Regions from separate parts of the Bacillus mojavensis genome, predicted to be linked through region 2. Evidence: riboswitches for the same ligand, from Rfam matches in the RefSeq annotation. Region 2 holds a riboswitch; the other holds the start of a gene.
The links. A riboswitch is a leader RNA that binds a small molecule or an ion and turns the genes downstream of it on or off. The one in region 2 is predicted to bind cyclic di-AMP.
Positions count from the first base shown of each region.

Region 1: it holds a riboswitch for cyclic di-AMP, as region 2 does, so the genes downstream of both, ktrA (potassium uptake protein KtrA) here and kimA (potassium transporter KimA) in region 2, are expected to answer to the same signal.

Region 1 covers NZ_CP051464.1:2,970,025-2,980,653, forward strand. Annotated here, with positions in the region: gene gbsB (choline dehydrogenase) at 1-901, opposite strand, end outside; gene betB (betaine-aldehyde dehydrogenase) at 918-2,390, opposite strand; gene cudC (transcriptional regulator GbsR) at 2,591-3,133, shown strand; gene bslA (biofilm surface layer hydrophobin BslA) at 3,342-3,887, shown strand; cyclic di-AMP (ydaO/yuaA leader) riboswitch at 4,044-4,193, shown strand; gene ktrA (potassium uptake protein KtrA) at 4,265-4,933, shown strand; gene ktrB (Ktr system potassium transporter KtrB) at 4,940-6,277, shown strand; gene HC660_RS15650 (YiaA/YiaB family inner membrane protein) at 6,314-6,577, opposite strand; gene HC660_RS15655 (exo-glucosaminidase LytG) at 6,685-7,533, opposite strand; gene HC660_RS15660 (MFS transporter) at 7,683-9,245, opposite strand; gene HC660_RS15665 (cysteine dioxygenase) at 9,776-10,261, shown strand; tRNA gene HC660_RS15670 (tRNA-Ala) at 10,493-10,565, opposite strand.
Region 2 covers NZ_CP051464.1:476,125-486,753, forward strand. Annotated here, with positions in the region: gene HC660_RS02410 (DNA topoisomerase III) at 1-843, shown strand, start outside; gene HC660_RS02415 (lipoprotein YdaJ) at 1,042-2,136, shown strand; gene HC660_RS02420 (diguanylate cyclase domain-containing protein) at 2,117-2,968, shown strand; gene HC660_RS02425 (DUF2334 domain-containing protein) at 2,958-4,688, shown strand; gene HC660_RS02430 (glycosyltransferase family 2 protein) at 4,681-5,943, shown strand; gene HC660_RS02435 (cellulose biosynthesis cyclic di-GMP-binding regulatory protein BcsB) at 5,949-8,060, shown strand; cyclic di-AMP (ydaO/yuaA leader) riboswitch at 8,196-8,340, shown strand; gene kimA (potassium transporter KimA) at 8,530-10,353, shown strand; gene HC660_RS02445 (NUDIX hydrolase) at 10,409-10,629, shown strand, end outside.

The DNA of each region.
Region 1 (10,629 bases), 1.5 Mb from region 2:
CAGGGCCCATCATTGCCGCCACACATTGTCCGTGAGCGACCGGGATAATACCGCCGAGTGTTTGGCTCATGGCGTGGGCAGCACCCGCTGATTCACTGCCGTAAGAAAGACCGGCAAGCATAGCAGCCTGTGCCATTCCGTATCTAGCTTCGAGATCTTCTCCGTCAGCAAATGCTCTCTTAATGTAGTGAGCGGCATATTCAATCGCCATCAAAGCCACTGCGTCTGTAATCGGCTGCGCAAATTTCATTGTGTAGCACTCAATGGCGTGAGCGAGAGCATCAATCCCCGTCATCGCTGTTACGTGCGGCGGCATTGAGACGTGAAGCTCTGGGTCAATCACAGTCAAATGCGCGGCAATCAGCGGACCGCCTGTGTTAAATTTGAATTCTCTTTCTTCATCTGTAATAACCGCCCATTGCGTTACCTCTGAGCCTGTTCCAGCGGTTGTCGGAATTGTCGTAAGCGGAGGAATGCGGTTTTCCAGCGGTTTCTTTCCTTCAGCTGCTTCATAATCAAGTACGCTTCCCTCGTGAGTCGCTTCTACTCCAATGGCCTTCGCTGTGTCCATGGAGCTTCCGCCTCCGACTGCCACCAAGCCGTTGCAGTTCTCTTTTTTGTACAGCTCGGAACCTTCATTTACAAGCCGTACAGGAGGGTTTGGCTCAACTTTATTAAAGAGCACCACTTCAATGCCTGCCTCTTTTAATGACTCGATCACAGGATCTACAACGCCCGCTTTATAAATTCCCGGGTCTGTAACAAGCAATGCTTTTGAAACCCCCAGTCCAGCTACTTCTTTTCCTGCGTGATTGATGGCGCCAATTCCGTGCTTAATCACAGTCGGAATTTCAAATGTGTGAAATTTATGCATGCTTTCTACTTTCATATTTAATGTCATAATCAATCTCCCCCTTTTATGAATTGAACCAATTAACCGCTGCCGGTTTTGTGTTGCGATATACATGTTTGACTTCTGTATACTCTTCAAGCCCTATTTTTCCAAGTTCCCGTCCGAATCCGGATTGCTTATAGCCGCCCCATGGCGCCTGTGCAAAGTACGGATGGAAATCGTTAATCCAGACCGTCCCCATTCTCAAACGGGCTGCTACACGTTCGCACTTTTCAATATCTTTCGACCATACAGCTCCGGCCAATCCGTAAATCGTATCATTCGCCAGTGAGATTACTTCTTCTTCAGAACTGAATGTCTCGACTGTTAATACTGGCCCGAATACTTCTTCCTGAACAATTCTCATGTCAGATGTACAGTTTGAGAAAATGGTAGGTTCATAGAAAAAACCATTTTGAAGTGCTGGATCTTCCGGACGTTTGCCGCCAGTCTCCAATTTTGCACCTTCTTGCAGTCCGATCTCTACATATTTTTCAACCTTTGCTCTGTGCTCCGCGGAAATGAGCGGACCGCTTTCTGTCTCTTCGTGAAAACCGTTTCCGAGTTTAATGCGTTTCGCCCGTTTGACAAGCTCTGCTAAAAATTGATCATGAATGTCTTCTTCTACAAGCAATCGGGACCCGGCGGAGCATACTTGGCCGGCGTGGAAAAATACAGCGTTTAGCGCCTGATCAACCGCGACTTCCAGGTCTGCGTCTTTGAAAACGATATTTGGATTTTTCCCTCCAAGCTCAAGCGCGATTTTTTTGACGTTGCCGCTTGCCGCCCGCATGATTTTTTTGCCTGTTTCAATTCCGCCTGTAAACGAAATTAAGTCAACGTCTTTGTTTACAGCAAGCTCATCACCCACTGTGGCGCCCGGTCCCAACACAAGGTTTGCGACACCTTTTGGAACTCCGGCTTCCTCCATCAGCTTAAAGACTTTCATTGTCGTCAGCGGTGTGATCTCACTCGGCTTCATGACAATTGTATTGCCTGCCGCTAAAGCCGGGGCGATTTTCCAGCTTGCTTGCAGAAGCGGATAATTCCACGGCGTGATTTGTCCGCATACGCCAATTGGCTCCCTGATGATTTTGCTTTCTGAATCAGGGATTGGAGATGAGATGATCTCTCCTCCATCTTTATCTGCCAGACCAGCATAATACTGAAAAACATTGGCGATATCGTCCATATCGGCTTTGCTTTCCTCAAGTGTTTTTCCCGTATCAAGGGATTCGAGCTCGGCCAGCTCGTCTAGATCGCGTCTGATTAATTCCGCAATTTTCAGAACTATTTTTCCGCGTTCAAGCCCTGAAAGAGAAGGCCATTCTCCTGTGTCAAAAGCTTTTCGTGCGGCAGCAATTGCTTTAACGGCATCCTCACGTCCGCCCTCGCTAACTGTTGCAATTTCTTCTTGATTAAATGGATTAATAATACTGCGGACCTGCCCTTTTTCGGCACTGATCCATTCACCGTCAATGTATAATGTTTGACTCATCTAAGTCCTCCTTGACGAAAATAAAGTTTGTTAAATAAAAATTTAATGTTTTTAACAACCTTAATCTAACATATGGTTTTTAAACTGTCAAAGCCCTAATTGTGATTTTTCGTTTTGACTTTTCTCTAGGTTTCGTTAAGATAAAGAACATAAAGAAATGACTTAACGAATTTAATTTTCTAAAGGAAAAGAGGGTCAGTATGGATGAAAATCCAGAATTTGCAGCTATAGAACAGGCACGGGATCTTGTTATTGACTCCATTGCTGAAACAATGGATCTTTACGGAATTACCCGAAGTGTCGGGATATTATATGGAACGATGTACATGCGGGACGAGATGACGCTTGACGAAATGCGGGAGGAGCTGCAAATGAGCAAGCCCAGTATGAGTACAGGTGTCAAAAAGCTGCAGGATTTAAATGTCGTGAAAAAGACATTTCACCGAGGCATCCGCAAGCACACATTTGTAGCCGAAAAAGATTTCTTTAAATTTTTCACAAATTTCTTTCCGCCAAAATGGGAACGGGAAGTTCAGGTGAATGTATCAGCAATTGAGGAGGCTCAGGCTGATTTACAAGAGGTATTGCAAAAGGAAACGCTCAGTGAGGAAATGAAGAATGAAGCGCAGCGTTTATACGAGCAGCTGGAAAGTTCTAAAGCCTACTACGATTGGCTGAAACGTCTTGCTGAATCAGTGCAGAGCGGAGAGATTTTTAAATTTATACCAATTGAAACAAAATAATTAAGAAACGTCTGGAAAACCGGACGTTTTTTTGTTTTTTCACTTTAATTACTACAAATTTTAAAAATACAGGAAAAACACCCCATTTACTTCCATTTTATTTGATGGTAATTTTATGTAGGTAAAATTTGTATTTGGCCTTTAAGAGGAGGTGGAAAAGCAGAGGCAGGCCTTTAATCTTTATCACTTATTAGGGGGAATTTTTGTTATGAAACGCAAGTTATTATCTTCTTTAGCTATCAGTGTATTAAGTCTCGGTTTACTCGTTTCTGCACCTTCAGCTTCATTTGCAGCTGAATCTAAGTCATCTTCTGCTCATACTGAGTCTACGATGAGAACTCAATCATCAGCTTCATTGTTTGCAACAATTACAGGAACGAGCAAAACAGAATGGTCTTTCTCTGATATCGAATTGACATACCGTCCAAACACGCTTCTCAGCCTTGGCGTAATGGAATTTACATTGCCAAGCGGATTTACAGCAAATACAAAAGATACGATGAACGGAAATGCATTGCGCGAAACACAAATCCTCAATAACGGTAAAACAGTAAGAGTACCTCTGGCTCTTGATTTATTAGGCGCTGGTGAATTTAAGTTAAAACTGAATAACAAAACACTTCCTGCCGCTGGTACATATACTTTCCGTGCAGAAAACAAATCACTGAGCATCGGAAATAAATTTTACGCGGAAGCCAGCATCGATGTGGCTAAGCGCAGCACACCTCCGACTCAGCCATGCGGCTGTAAGTAATCCCAGAGGGCCGGCTTTGTGCCGGTCTTTTTTACGTTTATTGACTTCTTTCTCCCGCTTTTCCCTCTATTTCCAGCTATCTTTTCACTTGTTTTAAATTTAAATTGACAAACACTAGAAACAGGAGTAAATTCTTGAGTGTTCAATTTCATAAAGTCTCTTTTACCGCTTAATCAAAAACGAACGGGGAAACCAATGATTGGCTGTTTCACAAAACGGCCTTGGGGTGAATCTTACTTAGTAAGAAGGGGTACTCTGAATCCCTAATCCGACAGCTAACCTCGTAGGCGTATACAGAGAGGAGGTCTATTGTGACCATTCTTTGTAATGGTCTTTTTTACTTCAAAACGCTAATTTTATTAAGGGAGTCTTGAACATTGGGAAGAATAAAAAACAAGCAATTTGCCGTAATCGGGCTTGGACGGTTCGGGGGAAGCATTTGCAAAGAGCTTCACAGAATGGGCCATGAGGTCCTTGCCATTGATATTAATGAAGAAAAGGTCAATGCCTTCGCTTCCTACGCAACCCATGCGGTCATTGCCAATGCCACTGAAGAAAACGAATTGCTTTCACTGGGAATTCGTAATTTCGAATATGTCGTTGTTGCTATTGGGGCGAATATTCAAGCGAGCACACTGACCACTTTGCTATTGAAAGAGCTTCACATTCCAAATATTTGGGTGAAGGCTCAAAATTATTATCACCATAAGGTGCTGGAAAAAATCGGCGCCGACCGCATTATTCATCCGGAAAAGGATATGGGCGTTAAAATCGCACAAAGTCTCTCTGATGAAAATGTCTTGAATTATATCGACTTATCCGATGATTACAGTATTGTTGAGCTGCTGGCAACACGAAAACTGAATTCCAAATCCATTCATGATCTGAATGTTAGAGCGAAATACGGATGTACCATCCTGGCAATTAAACATAATGGAGATGTTCGCCTTTCTCCTGCACCGGAAGAGATGATTTACGAACAAGACTGCCTGGTGATGATGGGTCATAAAAAGGATATTAAACGCTTCGAAAACGAAGGGATGTAGACAAAGGTGAGACTTCATAAGGAAACTGTAATCAAGTGGGTTCGTTTTTCTCCCCCGCAAGTGCTTGCGATTGGTTTTTTTCTTACTATTATTATCGGCTCTCTTTTGTTAAAGCTCCCGATTTCTACTGCGAAGCCGTTGTCATGGATAGATGCTCTTTTTACAGCGGCTTCTGCCACAACTGTTACCGGGCTTGCAGTTGTTGACACGGGGACAGAATTTACGGTGTTCGGGCAAACTGTCATCATGGGTCTGATTCAAGTCGGCGGGCTTGGCTTTATGACATTTGCTGTTCTGATCGTCATGATTTTAGGAAAAAAAATCGGATTGAAAGAACGAATGCTGGTCCGGGAGGCCTTAAACCAGCCGACAATCGGCGGCGTGATAGGCCTTGTCAAAGTCCTGTTTCTGTTTTCAATCAGTATCGAATTGATCGCCGCACTGATCTTATCCATCCGGCTTGTGCCCCAGTATGGCTGGGCGTCGGGATTGTTTGCCAGTCTGTTTCACGCGATATCCGCTTTTAACAATGCCGGTTTTTCTTTGTGGCCGGATAATTTAATGAGCTACGTTGGTGATCCTACAGTCAACCTTGTCATTACTTTCTTATTTATCACAGGGGGAATCGGGTTTACGGTGCTTTTTGACATCCTGAAAAATCGGCGTTTCAAAGCCTTTTCATTACATACGAAACTGATGCTTGCGGGAACGTTCATTTTAAATATTGCTGCTACGCTGATCATCTTTATTTTAGAGTACAGCAACCCCGGCACGCTTGGTTCCTTGCATTTACCAGATAAACTGTGGGCTTCGTATTTTCAGGCAGTGACGCCGAGAACCGCGGGCTTCAACTCTGTGGACTTTGGCAGCATGAGAGAAGGCACCATTGTATTTGTCCTGTTGTTGATGTTTATTGGAGCAGGAAGCGCCTCAACGGCGAGCGGTATTAAGCTGACTACTTTCATTGTGATTTTAATGTCTGTCATCGCTTATTTAAGAGGGCAGAAAGAAACAGTTATTTTCCGCCGTACCATAAAATATCCGATCATCGTTAAGGCCTTAGCAGTCAGTGTTATCAGCTTGTTCATCGTCTTTATAGGCATTTTTGTCCTGACCATTACAGAACAAGCGCCGTTTATCCAGATTGTTTTTGAAACCTTTTCCGCCTTCGGAACGGTCGGACTGACAATGGGGCTGACTCCCGAACTGACAACAGCGGGGAAATGCATCATTATTGCGATTATGTTCATCGGAAGAATCGGTCCGTTGACGTTTGTTTTTTCATTTGCGAAAACAGAAAAATCAAATATTCGTTACCCTGACGGCGAGGTGTTTACTGGGTGATGTTAAAAAAATCCGGCATATTACATGCCGGATTTTTTATGATTCAATATGAGATTGATTTTGTCTTTTTTCCTGCTCCGCGATGATATCATTATCTTCCGCGTTATCACGCGTCACTTTTTGTGTAAGGATCGCGCCGACCGCAACAAGGATCATCACTGCAATGTAGTAGCCTTTTTCATTGAGTTCGAGATTATCAGCGTTATAGAGTCCAATACAAAACAAAAATACTCCCGCAAAAAAAGTGAAATAAGCTAATACAGTAAAGGCAACCGTGTTTCTCCGTCTATATTTCTGCACCTTTGTTCCCTCCTGAAGCATAGTTATTAAGTGATAACTTCCGTGGAATATTATACCTCAAATTCCCCTGAATGGAACAAAAAAATAAAAATACCAGGAAAAACGGCTCAGGTTGCTTCCTTTATTTCAACAGCTGAGTCATCAATCCAGCCGACCAGTTTATTATTGACTTGGAATTGGTACCATACGGACTGGCCTTTCTGTTTTTTAGATACAACTTTTATATCTTTACCAACGTAAGATTGCGCAGAGGTCAGCTTAATGGATTGTTCATCAGTAGAAGGCTTAGACCATACATCTTGAACGGCGCTGTCTTTGATGGCCCCTTTTAAATCCACAGCTTTCAGAGATGGATTCACCTCATCGTATTTATCTAAATCATACTTTTCCACAATGGCACTGATTTTGCCAGCATAGTCCGGGTCTGTGGCATAACCTGATGTTTGAAGAGCGCCTGCCGCTTCTTTATAATCCTCAGCTTCAAGCACCGGCTTATACTTCTTTTTATTCCACGATGTGCCTTGGACAAATAATTTGGCGTGATCATCCATTGATTCAAAAAACGTGCTGTATTTGCGGAATTTCGCGCGGATCGTTTTTCTTTCCCCTTTTTCAAATTCATCTGTTTCCATGGTGACGTGATGTCCTTTATAATTTCCTTTTACACCAAACAGGTTGTTGGCTTTAGAGGCAAGCTCGCTGTTTCCCCAGTCAGATTCGAGTATGGCCTGAGCAATCGTTATGCTGGGAAGAACATGATATTTTTCATATAAAATTTGAGCATGTCCGGAAAGGCTGTCAATAAATACTTGCTGTTCATCAATTTCTTCCGGTTCTTTGGCTGTTTCAATTGGCTTTGAAAGAGTTGTCGCTAAAACAAACAAGGCTAGCGGAATCGATACAACGAAAAATAGAGAGATCAAGAGTCTACGTTTTTTCAGTTTTTTACGGGCCATGAAAACCTTCCTTCGATTTAAAAGATTACGAGTGTAAAGTATCTACCTTTAAGAATTTTACTTGTACTTCTAATATTTTTCAATTCTTTAGGGATAAAGTTTGAGAGAGAGTACACAAAAAGCCTTTCCCATCAAGGGAAAGGCAGTGATCAAGTATCTATTTTTGAAAGACCGTGCTGTTTAAAATGTCTGAGCGCATCACGATATTCTTGATCATGTATGACTTTATGAGATTTTACGGCAGCCTTTGTCAATCCATGTGCGGAAACAGCTGGTTTTTCCGGAGCTGGTTTTCCTTTATCATGAGGCTTATGAGCCAGCTTGTGTCCCATACCTGTGGCGTTCATACAAAACGATAAACAAACGAGCAGCACGCTCAGGATAAAAGAAATCAAAAAGAGATCATGATAGGCAGTCATCATCGCATCCTGCATTGATCCATTTTGTCTGGCAGCATCCTTTTTCGTGAAATAGCCGATCAGGATAGGCACACCCATATAGATAAACAATCTTAAAAACTGAACAGCTGTCATTCTTTTGACCAAATCAGGAAGCGGGCCGCCCATAGCGGCTCCCATTAGTCCTGCTGCGACCGTCAGACCGGTTCCTGCTGCCAGCATAATGAACAGCGCCGCAAACACATAGAGAGATGATTGATACTGCATATGAAGCCATTGAACATTCACAAAAACGAGAATGAGAGAACCTATAATCCCCAGTATCCCTGGTCCGACTTTATCATATAACAGAGCACTCGCAATAGCCGCGATGGCCACTCCGATCAATAGAGTCATGTTTAAAAGAATGAGATGATCTCGGGAAATATCATACATTTGACGAAGCAAGCCTTGAAAAGCTGCCAGGCTGACAGCTACCGTAATCGTTCCTGCCGCTATGATAAATAAACCGAGCACAGGTTTAGGCAGCAGCATCTGTTTAATAGAGATGAAAGGGTTTTTTACCTTATATTCTACAAATAACAGTATGATGAGCAAACATAAAGCAACCCCAAAACCAGCCCGTACATAACCTGATGACAAGCCCCATTTTTGCAGAATAATAAATGTAAACGCTGAGGCTGCGGCCACACATACAGATAAAATGATTCCTGCTCTGTCGAGTGATGACTGTTCCTTTTCTACTACCCCATGATGCTCATCATAGAGAAAGAAATAACTCACTGCGATGCCGATCAAAGACAGTGTGCCAAAGGTAAAAAACAGCCATCTCCAGTGGCCGTAGCTCAACGCGATCGTTCCTAAAATCGAACCGATAATAACAGAGCCATAGAACCCGCCGATAAGCACCAGTAATGCGTAATTCCGGCGTTCAATCGGAAATGACAGAACAAGCATCGGAATCATAATCATCAGCATGACACCTGTAGCCGCTCCCTGTAAAAAGCGTCCTGCCGCCATCCATGCAATATCGCTTGAAAATGCGAAGAGCAGTGAGCCAAGTATAAAAACGGGTAATGAAGCCAGATAGATCGGACGGGCGCCGAATTTTTTCCTTAGCAGCGGCCCTGCCGGAACTAATAAAGCGAAGGCCATATTGCCGATCAATATTGGATTTACTGATGTGAAGGCACTTGTTCCAACCGTCTTCTGAACAAGGCCTTGAACTGACGACAATGCCGTGTTAGACATCAATCCCGGCCCGACCGCTAAAACAGCGAGCAAAGAAATCACCCAATAGTGTTTTGTCTTCATGTTGTCATTCCTTCCTGTATGAATACATAAGAACACTTCTTTTTTTGAATACAAAAGAAGCTAATAGATTTTGGAATGCCATTAGCTTTTATTCTGGTTCTCTCCCCATCACGGGAAATGATATGATTTTATGATAATATGTGAAAAAATGAGCATATACTCAAACATTATTCCAAATCGATTGTGTTTTGTCAATGGCGCATATTTCAAGCACAAAACAAAAGCCTGAACACCTTTTGCACGGTATCGTGACTTATGAGTCCCTGCTTGCTCCCTCAAGCGATTCAAAGTAGGCCGTTTTAAAAGTTCACCGGAAAATCCTTCCAGTCTTCGTCTTAGGTCATGACGGCACCTTTCAATTCACTGTTTTTATCAAAATTCCAACTAATAAACTCGAATAAGATGGACCGCACAATTTTCTTTGTTCACTAGGCGTTTGCCGCCTCTAAATTGCATATGGGTAAATACCATGAACTAATCTGCGAAATACCAATGCTAGTCAATTTAAATGATCCGGGAGGTAAAAACGAATGGAACTGTATGAGTATATCGAAGAAATGTTTAGCGGCTTAAAAAATCCGTCGGTTAAAGATTTGGCAGCTTCTTTAAAACAAATTCCAAACGCGTCAGAATTAAGTCAACGATATATAAAGGAGCCAGACCAGTACGCTTACGGCCGAAATGCCATTTATAGAAACAATCAATTAGAAATGATCTTGATTCACATTCCCCCAAACAAGGAGACAGCAGTCCACGATCATGGCCAATCCATTGGTTGTGCAATGGTGTTAGAAGGAAAACTTCTCAATTCTATTTATCGCTCAACCGGCGATCATGCAGAACTCTCCAATTCATATTTTGTCCACAAAGGAGAATGTCTTATTTCAACGAAAGGGTTAATTCACAAAATGTCCAATCCTACTTCCGAACGGATGGTGTCTCTTCATGTGTACTCACCCCCTTTGGAAGACATGACGGTCTTTAAAGAACAAAGTGGTGTATTGGAAAATTCATGATTTACAGGTGAACTGCTTTACTTGATTAGTTGTTATCAGTCATTTTTCAAAACAAACCCAGGAGCCTAACGAAGGAAATACCTGACTTTATCGTTAGAGATGTATACGCCCCTTATATACTAAAAATGAAATGCTTCTGGGGATATTTGAATTTGGATCAACAGAAGAGTTCAGAATGAAACCTTTCCATTAAAAACAAAAAAACCCTTATAGAATAAGGGTTTACAGGTATGGAGCCAAGGGGGCTCGAACCCCTGACCTCTACGCTGCCAGCGTAGCGCTCTCCCAGCTGAGCTATGGCCCCGTATGTAACGTCATGTTTATTATAGATGATTTTTTTTTGAAAAACAAGCTGTTCCTTTCTAATT
Region 2 (10,629 bases):
AGAGATCAGACGCTTCCGGTTCTGCAAAAAGGCGCCTCGCTCACTGTCCGCACATTAACTGAAACAAGCGGACAAACCAAACCGCCAGCCCGTTTTAATGAAGGGACGCTGCTGTCAGCTATGGAGAACCCAAGCGCCTTTATGCAGGGAGAAGAAAAAGACCTTGTCAAAACACTTGGCGAAACAGGCGGCCTCGGTACGGTTGCAACGCGTGCCGACATTATCGAAAAACTGTTCAACAGCTTTTTAATTGAGAAAAAAGAAAAAGACATTTTTATCACCTCAAAAGGAAAACAGCTCCTGCAGCTCGTTCCTGAGGATTTGAAATCACCTGCTTTAACGGCAGAATGGGAACAAAAGCTGTCCGCCATTGCGGCTGGAAAATTAAAATCCGCTGTCTTTATTAAAGACATGAAGGCTTACGCTAAGCAAACGGTAACAGAAATCAAAAACAGCAGCCAAACCTTCAGACATGATAACATCACGGGAACGGCATGTCCGGAGTGCGGCAAAATGATGCTGAAGGTAAACGGCAAGCGCGGCACCATGCTCGTGTGCCAGGACCGGGAATGCGGAAGCAGAAAAACGATCGCCAGAAAAACAAACGCGCGCTGCCCGAACTGCCATAAAAGAATGGAGCTTCGAGGCCAAGGAGAAGGCCAGACCTTCGCGTGTGTTTGCGGGCACCGTGAGAAGCTTTCTGTATTTGAAAAACGGAAAAACAAAGACAAAGGGCGCGCTACAAAGCGGGACGTCTCTTCCTATTTGAAAAAACAAAATAAAGATGAACCGATTAACAATGCGTTGGCGGAACAGCTGAAGAAACTCGGTTTGGATAAATAAAAAGAAACCTGTGCGATTCGCACAGGTTTTTTTATTGGACTTAGGTCCTGTTTTTTGAAAGTTCAAAAAGGGAAAAAAAAGCTAGTAATCTTCGTTTTTTTCTTTTATAGTTAATATAATTTGTAACATGGCAGTAATAATTTCGTCATATATTGGTGTGCGTCTGATTCGCTTCGGACGACAAAGGGGGACTTGCCTGTGCGGCATGTGTTGGTCGCTGCTATCTTATGTTGCTTATCTATCGGACTTTCCGCAGGGTGTGTTGAAGCTGGAAATAAAATCCTATATCAGTCGGAGGCAGATAGGAATACCCGACCGCTTCAGCCGGCGGAGTATTTCATCTATCACAATCTTATGAATGACCAGGGGCTTATTAAAACGGATTTCTCAGATCAGCCCTCCTATTTATCAGAATCGATTGGCCTGTGGATGGAGTTTTTGATCAGCAGACAAGACGCCTCGCATTTTCAGGAGCAATATCAGCATCTGACGGATTCTTTTCTTCTGAATCATCAGCTGGTGACATGGAAGATACAAAACGGTCAAGCGAGCGGAACAAACGCGCTGATTGATGATATGAGAATCATGGTGTCTCTCGATCAGGCAGCTGCTCTTTGGGGGAGCAGCCAATATGAAAAAACGGCCCGTGATATCGGCACGGCTTTAAAGACATACAACATGTACAACGGGATGTTTACAGACTTTTACGATTCAGCCTCTCAGGCCGCTTCAAAGGACGTGACGCTTTCGTATGTCATGCCCGATGCACTAGCTGTTTTGAAAAAGTATGGAATCATAGACGAAGAAACAGTACAGCGAAATGCCGATGTTCTCTATCTGGCCCCTTTAAAGAATGGTTTCCTTCCAAAAACGTACAGCGCAGAGTCAAAGCAGTACAAATATGACAGTGAAGTAAACGTCATTGACCAGCTCTACGCCGCGTGGCATTTGCCGGAAGGGAATGAAAAAGCCGCTGTGATAGCGGAGTGGGTCAAAAAGGAATTTCAGGCAAACGGAAAGCTGTACGGACGATATTCAGCAGATACGAAGGAGCCTGCCGTCCAATATGAGTCGCCGTCCGTATACGCGTTAGCTGCTTTATTTTTGGCAAAACAACATGAAGACAGCTCGGTCATCAAAGCGATTTATGATAGAATGAATGACTTTGAAATTCTTGATCCGGCGAAACCGTATTATGGGGGTTACATGAGCGGCTCCGACACGCACTCGTTCGACAATCTGCTGCCGCTGTTAGCCGAAAGGAAGCTTTTTAATGAAACGATCATTCAATGAATCACAAAAATTATTTGCTTATCTTTCAGGGCTTATCGCAGCCCTGTCTCTGTTTATTTTTTATGTGTCCGCCGAGCAGTCGGAGGGCTTTCTGATCATTTGCATCACATTTGTCGTGATCGGAGCCGGCATTTGGTTCGGTCCGATTTACGCGCTGGCGGTCACTTTAATCGTTCTCTTTGTTCTTGGCACGCTCATGATGTTTTTTCAGACTGGACAGGCTGTGATGTTTTCGGCTGAAGACGGGCTGCGCATGCTGATCGTGTGGGGAATTGCGCTTTTGCTGTTTTCCTTTATGTCAGGAAGAATCCACGATATTGCAGCAGAGCTGCGCCGTTCAGTCAAACGTCTTCAATCTGAAATCAAAAGCTTCGTGGCTGTCGACAGAGTGACGGGTTTTGATAACAAGCAAAGAATGAAACTGGAATTGTCAGAGGAAATCAAACGGGCGGAGCGCTACGGCAATTCCTTTGTCTTTTTGCTGCTTCATATGCATTATTTCAAGGAATTTAAGTCTTTGTACGGAGAGAAAGAGACCGACCGCCTCTTTCAATTCGTCAGCCTGCAAATCAGGTCAAGCGTCCGGGAAACGGACAAAAAATTCCGCCCCTCTGACGAGCGCTTCGGCATTGTGCTGACACACACGCCGGCTGAACATATGCCGGCCGTTCTGGCAAAGCTGAAAAAACAGCTGGACACGTATCAGCTGACAAACGGAAAGTATGTGTCGCTTACGTTCCATGTCTGTTATTTACCTTATCGAAGAGATATAAGGACAGCTGATCAATTTTTAGATGAACTGGAAAACGAGATGATGATGAATGAACTTTAGAAGAATAACGCTACTCTGTGTGACCGTTCTGATGCTGACAGCTATTGCTTCTTTTCCCGTGTCGGCCCAAGCAAAGGGGCAGGATGACGGTATACTCATCATCTACTCAACCTTGGACGGCAAAGAGTCGCCTCAAGTCAAAATGCTCGATTTATTGGCTGGCCATTTTACATCTCATGTCACGGTCAGAAAAGATTCGGATGTTACAGCATCTGATGTGAAAGGCAAAGAACATGTTATTTATTACGGGCAAACGAAAAGAAAGCTCAGCAAAAAACTGGTGTCCCTCATCAGCGGCGTAAAAGAACCTGTCGTCGCGATCGGCTATAATGCCGGACAAATCAGCCAATTTTCCGGCCTTTCCTTAACCCGCAAAGAACATGTCTATCAGATTCACAGCAGCACGGAAAGAAACGATGTATCCTTAGAGAGCGGGCTTCACGTGCTGAGCGTATCAGGCCTGAAAGGAAAGGCGCTGTATACCTTTACATCTGGTGACGGCAAAGCGCGTCCGTTTATATGGAAAACGGAAAAATCAAATGTGTATATCGGCTTACCCAATCTGTTAAATGACAATTTGATCGTGGCGAAAGAGCTTCGAGAAGCATTTGGAGAGAAGGCTGGAACCACGCTTTTATATTTGCGGCTGGAGGATATCAGCCCGATGTCTGATGAAACCTTGCTGCTTCAAGCCGGTACATATCTGTACAAGAGACATGTGCCTTTTATCCTGTCAGTCATTCCTGTGTATCTGAATCCGGAAACAGGCGATAAAGTGTATTTGTCTGATAAACCCAAGATGGTCAAGGTATTGAAAAAACTGCAAAGCATGGGCGGCAGTATCATTGTTCATGGCTATACACACGCCTATCGCCACAGTGAAACAGGAGAGGGCTTCGAGTTTTGGGATGCCAAGGCGGACCAGCCAATCACTTCGGAAAATGCCGATGACCCCCCGTCCATTTTGGAAAAGGAACAGGCTTTTCCGAATGAACAGGCCTATAAGAGCTATTTGAAGCCGTTTCAGGAAAAGGAAGAAACATATACAAGGCAAAAGCTGACGCACGCCATTGAGGATTTAACCTCGGCAGGGCTTTATCCGCTGGCATTTGAAGCCCCGCACTATACGATGTCTGAGTACGGCTATCAAATAGCTTCACAGTATTTTTCAAGCATGTTTGGGCAGGTGCAGCTCAGCAATACAACATGGAAAACCTCCGGTGCTTCCCCGTTTTTGACCAAACCAGCTATGCTGCATGGGATGACGCTGTATCCGGAAACAATCGGTTTTGTCGATACATCAAAACAAAACCCGCTCAGCGATATGCAGGAGAACATATCACAGATGATTGATTTTGAAGGCGGAGTGGCCGGAGGGTTTTATCACCCGTATCTTGGGATGAAATATTTGCCGGAGCTTGTTGACCAGATGGAACGCATTCCGGACAGTGAATGGCTTGATTTGAAGAAAACGAAACAAACCGTCAAAACAGACAAAGTGGAAATTCATACAAGCGGTGACGGAACGATTCAGGTGAAAAACGGCGTAAGTGCCGTCGGCGAGTTTTTCGACCACCATCGGCAAACCCCGTTGGAAAAGGCGTTATGGATTCTCTCCGCAGTTGTGCTCTTGTTTGTCATCATGTTTGTCAGCTATACGTTTTACTTGAGAGCCACATTAAAAAAACGAATGTTTAAGGAGAGAAGAAGCCTTGGGTAATATGCTGTTCTTTATCTCGCTGAGTTTAATATGGGTCATGCTTCTCTATCACATGTTTCTCATGCAGGGCGGATTCCGCCACTACATGACCTTCGAGCGGAACATTCCGAAGTGGAGAGAAAACATGAAGGAATTGCCGAAGGTCAGTGTGCTCATCCCGGCCCATAATGAAGAAGTTGTCATTCGGCAGACGCTGAAGGCTATGGTGAATCTTTATTATCCGAAGGACCGGCTGGAGATTATTGTGGTAAACGATAATTCTTCAGACCGGACGGGTGATATCGTCAATGAATTTTCCCAGAAATACGATTTTATCAAAATGGTAATCACAAAACCGCCTAACGCCGGAAAAGGCAAATCCTCGGCGCTCAACTCCGGTTTTGCTGAATCGAACGGTGATGTCATTTGTGTATATGACGCCGACAACACGCCTGAAAAAATGGCCGTGTATTATCTTGTTCTCGGTCTGATGAATGACGAGAAGGCAGGTGCAGTGGTGGGGAAATTCCGTGTCATCAATGCGGCAAAAACGCTGCTGACGAAGTTTATCAACATTGAAACGATCTGTTTTCAGTGGATGGCGCAGGGTGGCAGATGGAAGTGGTTCAAAATCGCTACCATTCCCGGAACCAATTTCGCAATCCGCAGAAGCATTATTGAAAAGCTCGGGGGCTGGGATGATAAAGCGCTGGCTGAAGATACCGAGCTGACCATCCGGGTGTATAACCTCGGCTATCACATCCGCTTTTTCCCGGCTGCTATTACTTGGGAGCAGGAGCCGGAAACGTGGAAGGTGTGGTGGCGCCAGCGGACGAGATGGGCGCGCGGCAATCAATATGTCGTCCTGAAGTTTTTGGCGCAGTTTTTCAAACTGAAACGAAAACGGATTATCTTTGACTTGTTTTACTTTTTCTTTACGTATTTCCTGTTTTTCTTTGGCGTGATCATGTCAAACACGATATTTGTGGTCAATCTGTTTTATGATTTGCATTTGTCGGTCGGTTTTTTGGCAATGATTCTTTGGATTTTGGCGTTTTTCTTATTTATGACCGAGGTCATGATTACGTTAAGCATCGAAAAAACAGAAATGAACAGGCAAAACTTCTTTATCGTATTTCTGATGTACTTTACGTACTCGCAGGCATGGATTGTGCTCGTGATCTATTCTTTATTCGTAGAAATCAAGCACCGTTTATTCAAGCAGGAGGTCAAATGGTACAAGACAGAACGATACAATCAACATAAAAGCGGGTGACCTTTTTGAAACAACTACTTATTTTTCTGACAAGCATTATGCTGCTGGCAATGACCGGACAAGCGGCCTTCGCCCAAGAGATGCAGGTCGATGGCTCTCTTCTAGGCAAAAGCAGCCGTGAACAAGCCAAACAGCAGGTGCTGACAAGCGACCTCATGACACTGTATGGATCAAAAGACAGCGCGGAACTGACGTATCAGATTCCCGCAGGCGCCTCTTCCGGCAGCCAGCAATTGGTGATTGAATACGAGGCATCGGATCTATTAATTTCTCCTTCTTCGTTAACGGCTGTGATTGACGATGAACCGGTCAAAACGGTAAAGCTAAACGGTGATTCAAAACGGAAAACACTGAAGCTGAACTTGACCAAAAGCCAGTCCGCCCAAGGCTACCACAGCATATCACTGAAATTTTACGGCGTCATGAAAGAGGGCGTCTGCGTCAGACAGGATACGTCCGGCAACTGGATCAAAATTTTTCCGGACAGCCGCCTGACACTGGCGGACAGCAGCGAAGCGAAGGGAACGTCACTTGAACATTACCCATACCCATTTGCCCAATCGGGTAATACAGCGGAAGAGACTGCTATTGTCATTCCGGATAACCCGACTTCGGCAGAAATTGAAGCGGCTGTCAAAACAGAAGGATACCTGAAAACTGCGGACAGCAGTGTCAGCATTTCGTTTGTGAAGGAATCTGAAGTGAAGCAAATCGACAAGCCGACCATTTTCATCGGTGTGGACAAGCATTGGAACGGCAAGGTGAAAAAGCTGATCAAACAAGCCGGCTTACAGGCAAAGGGAGAAACACTTCTGCTTGCGGAGCGCGTGCTGAAAGCGCAAGGCAAGCAGCAGCCGGTTCTGTTTGCTCAAGCGGCATCTGATGATGTGCTCTCAGAAAAAATCAGCGTCATCACTGATCAGACTTACACCGGCCAGCTAAGCGGAGAAACACTTTCTATTGGCAAGCTTCACAAGTCTGAAAAGCAGGAAAGCAATAAGCTGACCCTTGAGAAATTTGGGGCAGAAGATATGACTATTGGAGCTGACAAAACATCTTCAGCGCATTATTTTTATCCGGCTTCGGCGGTGATAGATCAAAACCAATCAGCCAAGCTGTCGCTTAAGCTAAAGAAATCGGAAACGATTCAAGCAGCCGCCGCAGAAAGCGATTCATCTTCTCAAGCAGCAGAGCTGAAGGTCCTAATCAACGGGCAGCCGCATTCGGTCCGCCTCAATGAATTAGGAAAAGAAGATAAAAACGGATACTATCATGTCACGCTGAAAGTAGACCCTAAGCTGCTGCAGAAAAACCGCTACATTGATATGCAGTTTATCACCACGGGCTTAAAGGAAGACAATCCTTGCAATACAACTGACGAAGAGAAATGGGTCTTTATTGATAAAAGCAGCACATTGTCTTACACCGTCAAAGGCACAGCTCCGTCAGCGAATTTTCAGGAGTGGCCGCTTCCTTACGCCGGAAATCAGGAACAGGCAACACTGATTGTGCTTCCTGACAGTGTGAGCCAACCTAAGCTTAAAGAGCTTTCTCTCGTTACTGATTCCTTCGGAAGCGAAGCCCAGCAATCATTTACAGTAAAGAAAGCATCTGAAGTCAAAGCGGATGACGCGAAAGGCCGGAACTTAATTTTCATCGGCGGTGTCAGCCAGTTCTCTCTTTTGAAAGAGAAATCTTCTGATCTGCTCGTGCCTCAAGCGAAAAACGGCTCGTTTGACGTGTCGGGCTTTGAAATGCTGAACGAGACAACGAAACAAGTGGCATTTACCCAGGCGTCTTTATGGGATGCAAATTATACGATGGCTGTTTTTGCGCCGCTGAAAGAAAATGGTGCAGCCGTCACAAAAGAAATGATCAGCTTTTTGAACAGCAATGATGACACGGCGACCGTCATCAATGAAACAAACAGCCAGCAGGTGTTTACAAACCACCAGCAGCTCAAATCGGAAACAAACAGTTCTGAAGCAGAAAAAACAACCCAAGATCAAGGCCAAAAACTGCTGTATATCGGCGTGCTGGCTCTCATTATGGTGATTGCGGCATGCTTCATTTGGGTCACCGTTAGACGAAGAAAAAGAAAGATAGATAGAGAATAAGACAGAGGCTGATATCAGCCTCTGTTTTTTTAATTTGGTTCAAATTTTCCATTTGTGGAACCTGTCATTTTATTTTTTTCTCAGGGCCGATAAGCCTCTTTACAACATACGTAAACGGGAGTATGATCTCTTTTAGAAAACAAATCGCTTAATCTGAAAACAGAGCGGGGGACCCATTTTGGCGGCATTTTGCCGCTCGGGGTGAATCCTTTTTAGGTAGGGCAAACTCTCATATGCCCGAATCCGTCAGCTAACCTCGTAAGCGTTCATGAGAGGAGATGAATGAAACCTGTGTTCGATGTTAAGGCACAGGGGCATCCGTTTGCCTCTGTGTTTTTTGCTGTTCAATTTTCAGAATGTAAATCGCATACAGAGACATCATAGCAGAAAGGACTATTATAAAATGTGAGAACAGATGCGGATGTTTTATTGTTTTAATGAAAAATGAAATTAAAAGGGGAAGACATCGATGTATCATTCAATCAAACGTTTTTTGATTGGGAAACCGTTAAAATCACAAGCAGCAGGAGAACAAAAACTGACAAAATTAAAGGCACTTGCCATGCTTTCCTCAGATGCTTTATCATCTGTCGCTTACGGAACGGAACAAATTCTTATCATATTGGCGGCGGTAAGCGCTGCTGCATTTTGGTATTCCATTCCGATAGCGGTCGGCGTACTCATTTTGCTGCTCGCGCTGATTCTCTCATACAGGCAAATTATTTACGCTTATCCGCAGGGCGGCGGGGCGTATGTTGTATCAAAAGAAAACCTCGGCGAAAAGCCCGGGCTGATTGCAGGCGGTTCATTGCTCGTCGATTATATATTAACTGTAGCAGTAAGTATTTCCGCAGGAACGGACGCCATCACCTCGGCGTTCCCGGCACTGCATGATTATCATATACCCATTGCTGTTTTGCTGGTTTTAGTGATTATGATTTTAAATCTGCGGGGGCTGTCAGAATCAGCATCAATACTTGCCTACCCGGTCTATCTGTTTGTGGCGGCTCTTTTCATCCTGATTGCCGTCGGTTTATTTAAGCTTATGACAGGGCAAATAGATCAGCCTGTCCACCATACACCGATCGGCACACCGGTAGCCGGCATTACGTTGTTTTTGTTGCTAAAGGCTTTTTCATCCGGCTGCTCCGCGCTTACCGGAGTTGAAGCGATCTCCAACGCGATTCCAGCCTTCAAAAACCCGCCTGCGCGAAACGCGGCGAGAACGTTGGCTATGATGGGGATCTTGCTTGCGGTTCTGTTTGCCGGTATCACAGTACTTGCATACGGTTACGGGACGGCTCCGAAACCGAATGAAACGGTCATTTCACAAATTGCGTCGGATACCTTCGGAAGAAATGTGTTTTACTATGTCATTCAGGGTGTGACATCGTTAATTTTGGTCCTTGCGGCGAATACGGGCTTTTCAGCTTTCCCGCAGCTTGCCTTCAACTTGGCGAGAGACCAGTACATGCCGCGCATGTTTACAGTAAGAGGCGACCGCTTAGGCTTCTCGAACGGAATTATCTTTTTAGGCGTTGCCTCAATTGTGCTGATTCTGTTATTTGGAGGGCAGACGGAGCACTTAATTCCGCTATACGCGGTTGGTGTGTTTATTCCATTTACGCTTTCGCAAACAGGAATGTGCATCAAATGGATCAAACAAAAACCAAAAGGCTGGATTGGAAAAATGCTGATCAACTCCTGCGGCGCATTGATATCGTTTATGGTTCTGTCCATCCTGTTTGTCACGAAGTTTAATGTCGTATGGCCTGTTTTGATCTTTATGCCGATCGTCGTTTTTTTGTTTTTCGCGATTAAGAATCACTATACGGCTGTCGGTGAGCAGCTTCGTATCGTAAACAAACAGCCGGAAGAAATCAAAGGTACGGTCGTGATTGTGCCTGTAGCGGGTGTCACGACCGTCGTGCAAAAATCCATTCAATACGCAAAGTCACTGTCAGATCAGGTCATTGCCGTTCACGTATCGTTTGACAGAGAACAGGAAAAGAAAGTGGAAAAACGCTGGGAAGAGCTGGATAATGGAGTGCGTCTTGTCACGCTTCACTCTTCGTACAGAAGCCTGATCCATCCGTTTGATAAGTTCTTGGAAACTGTTGAAGCAAAAGCAAAGAAGAAACAGTTTTCTGTCATGGTGCTGTTCCCGCAGTTTATAACAAAAAAACGCTGGCACACCATTCTGCACAACCAGTCAGCCTTCCTGCTGAGAGTCCGGCTGTTCTGGAAGAAGGACATAATCGTTGCCACATTGCCGTATCATTTTAAAAAGTAAGCAGCTAAGACCAAGGGACATCCCTTGGTCTTTTTTAAATAAAGGGGGAATGGCGGTGTATACGGAAGGGGCATTTGTTATAGTGACAAACGCAAAGCGGCAAATTCTGCTGGTCAAACGGAAAGACGTTCCTTTATGGGATTTGCCGGGCGGACGGGTTGAATCAGGAGAAACCCCGGAGGCAGCGGCGATCCGTGAGGTAATGGAAGAAACGGGATATCTGATAGAGCTTTCCGGGAAATTGGGTGTCTATCAAAGACCTAAGTTTCAGGACGA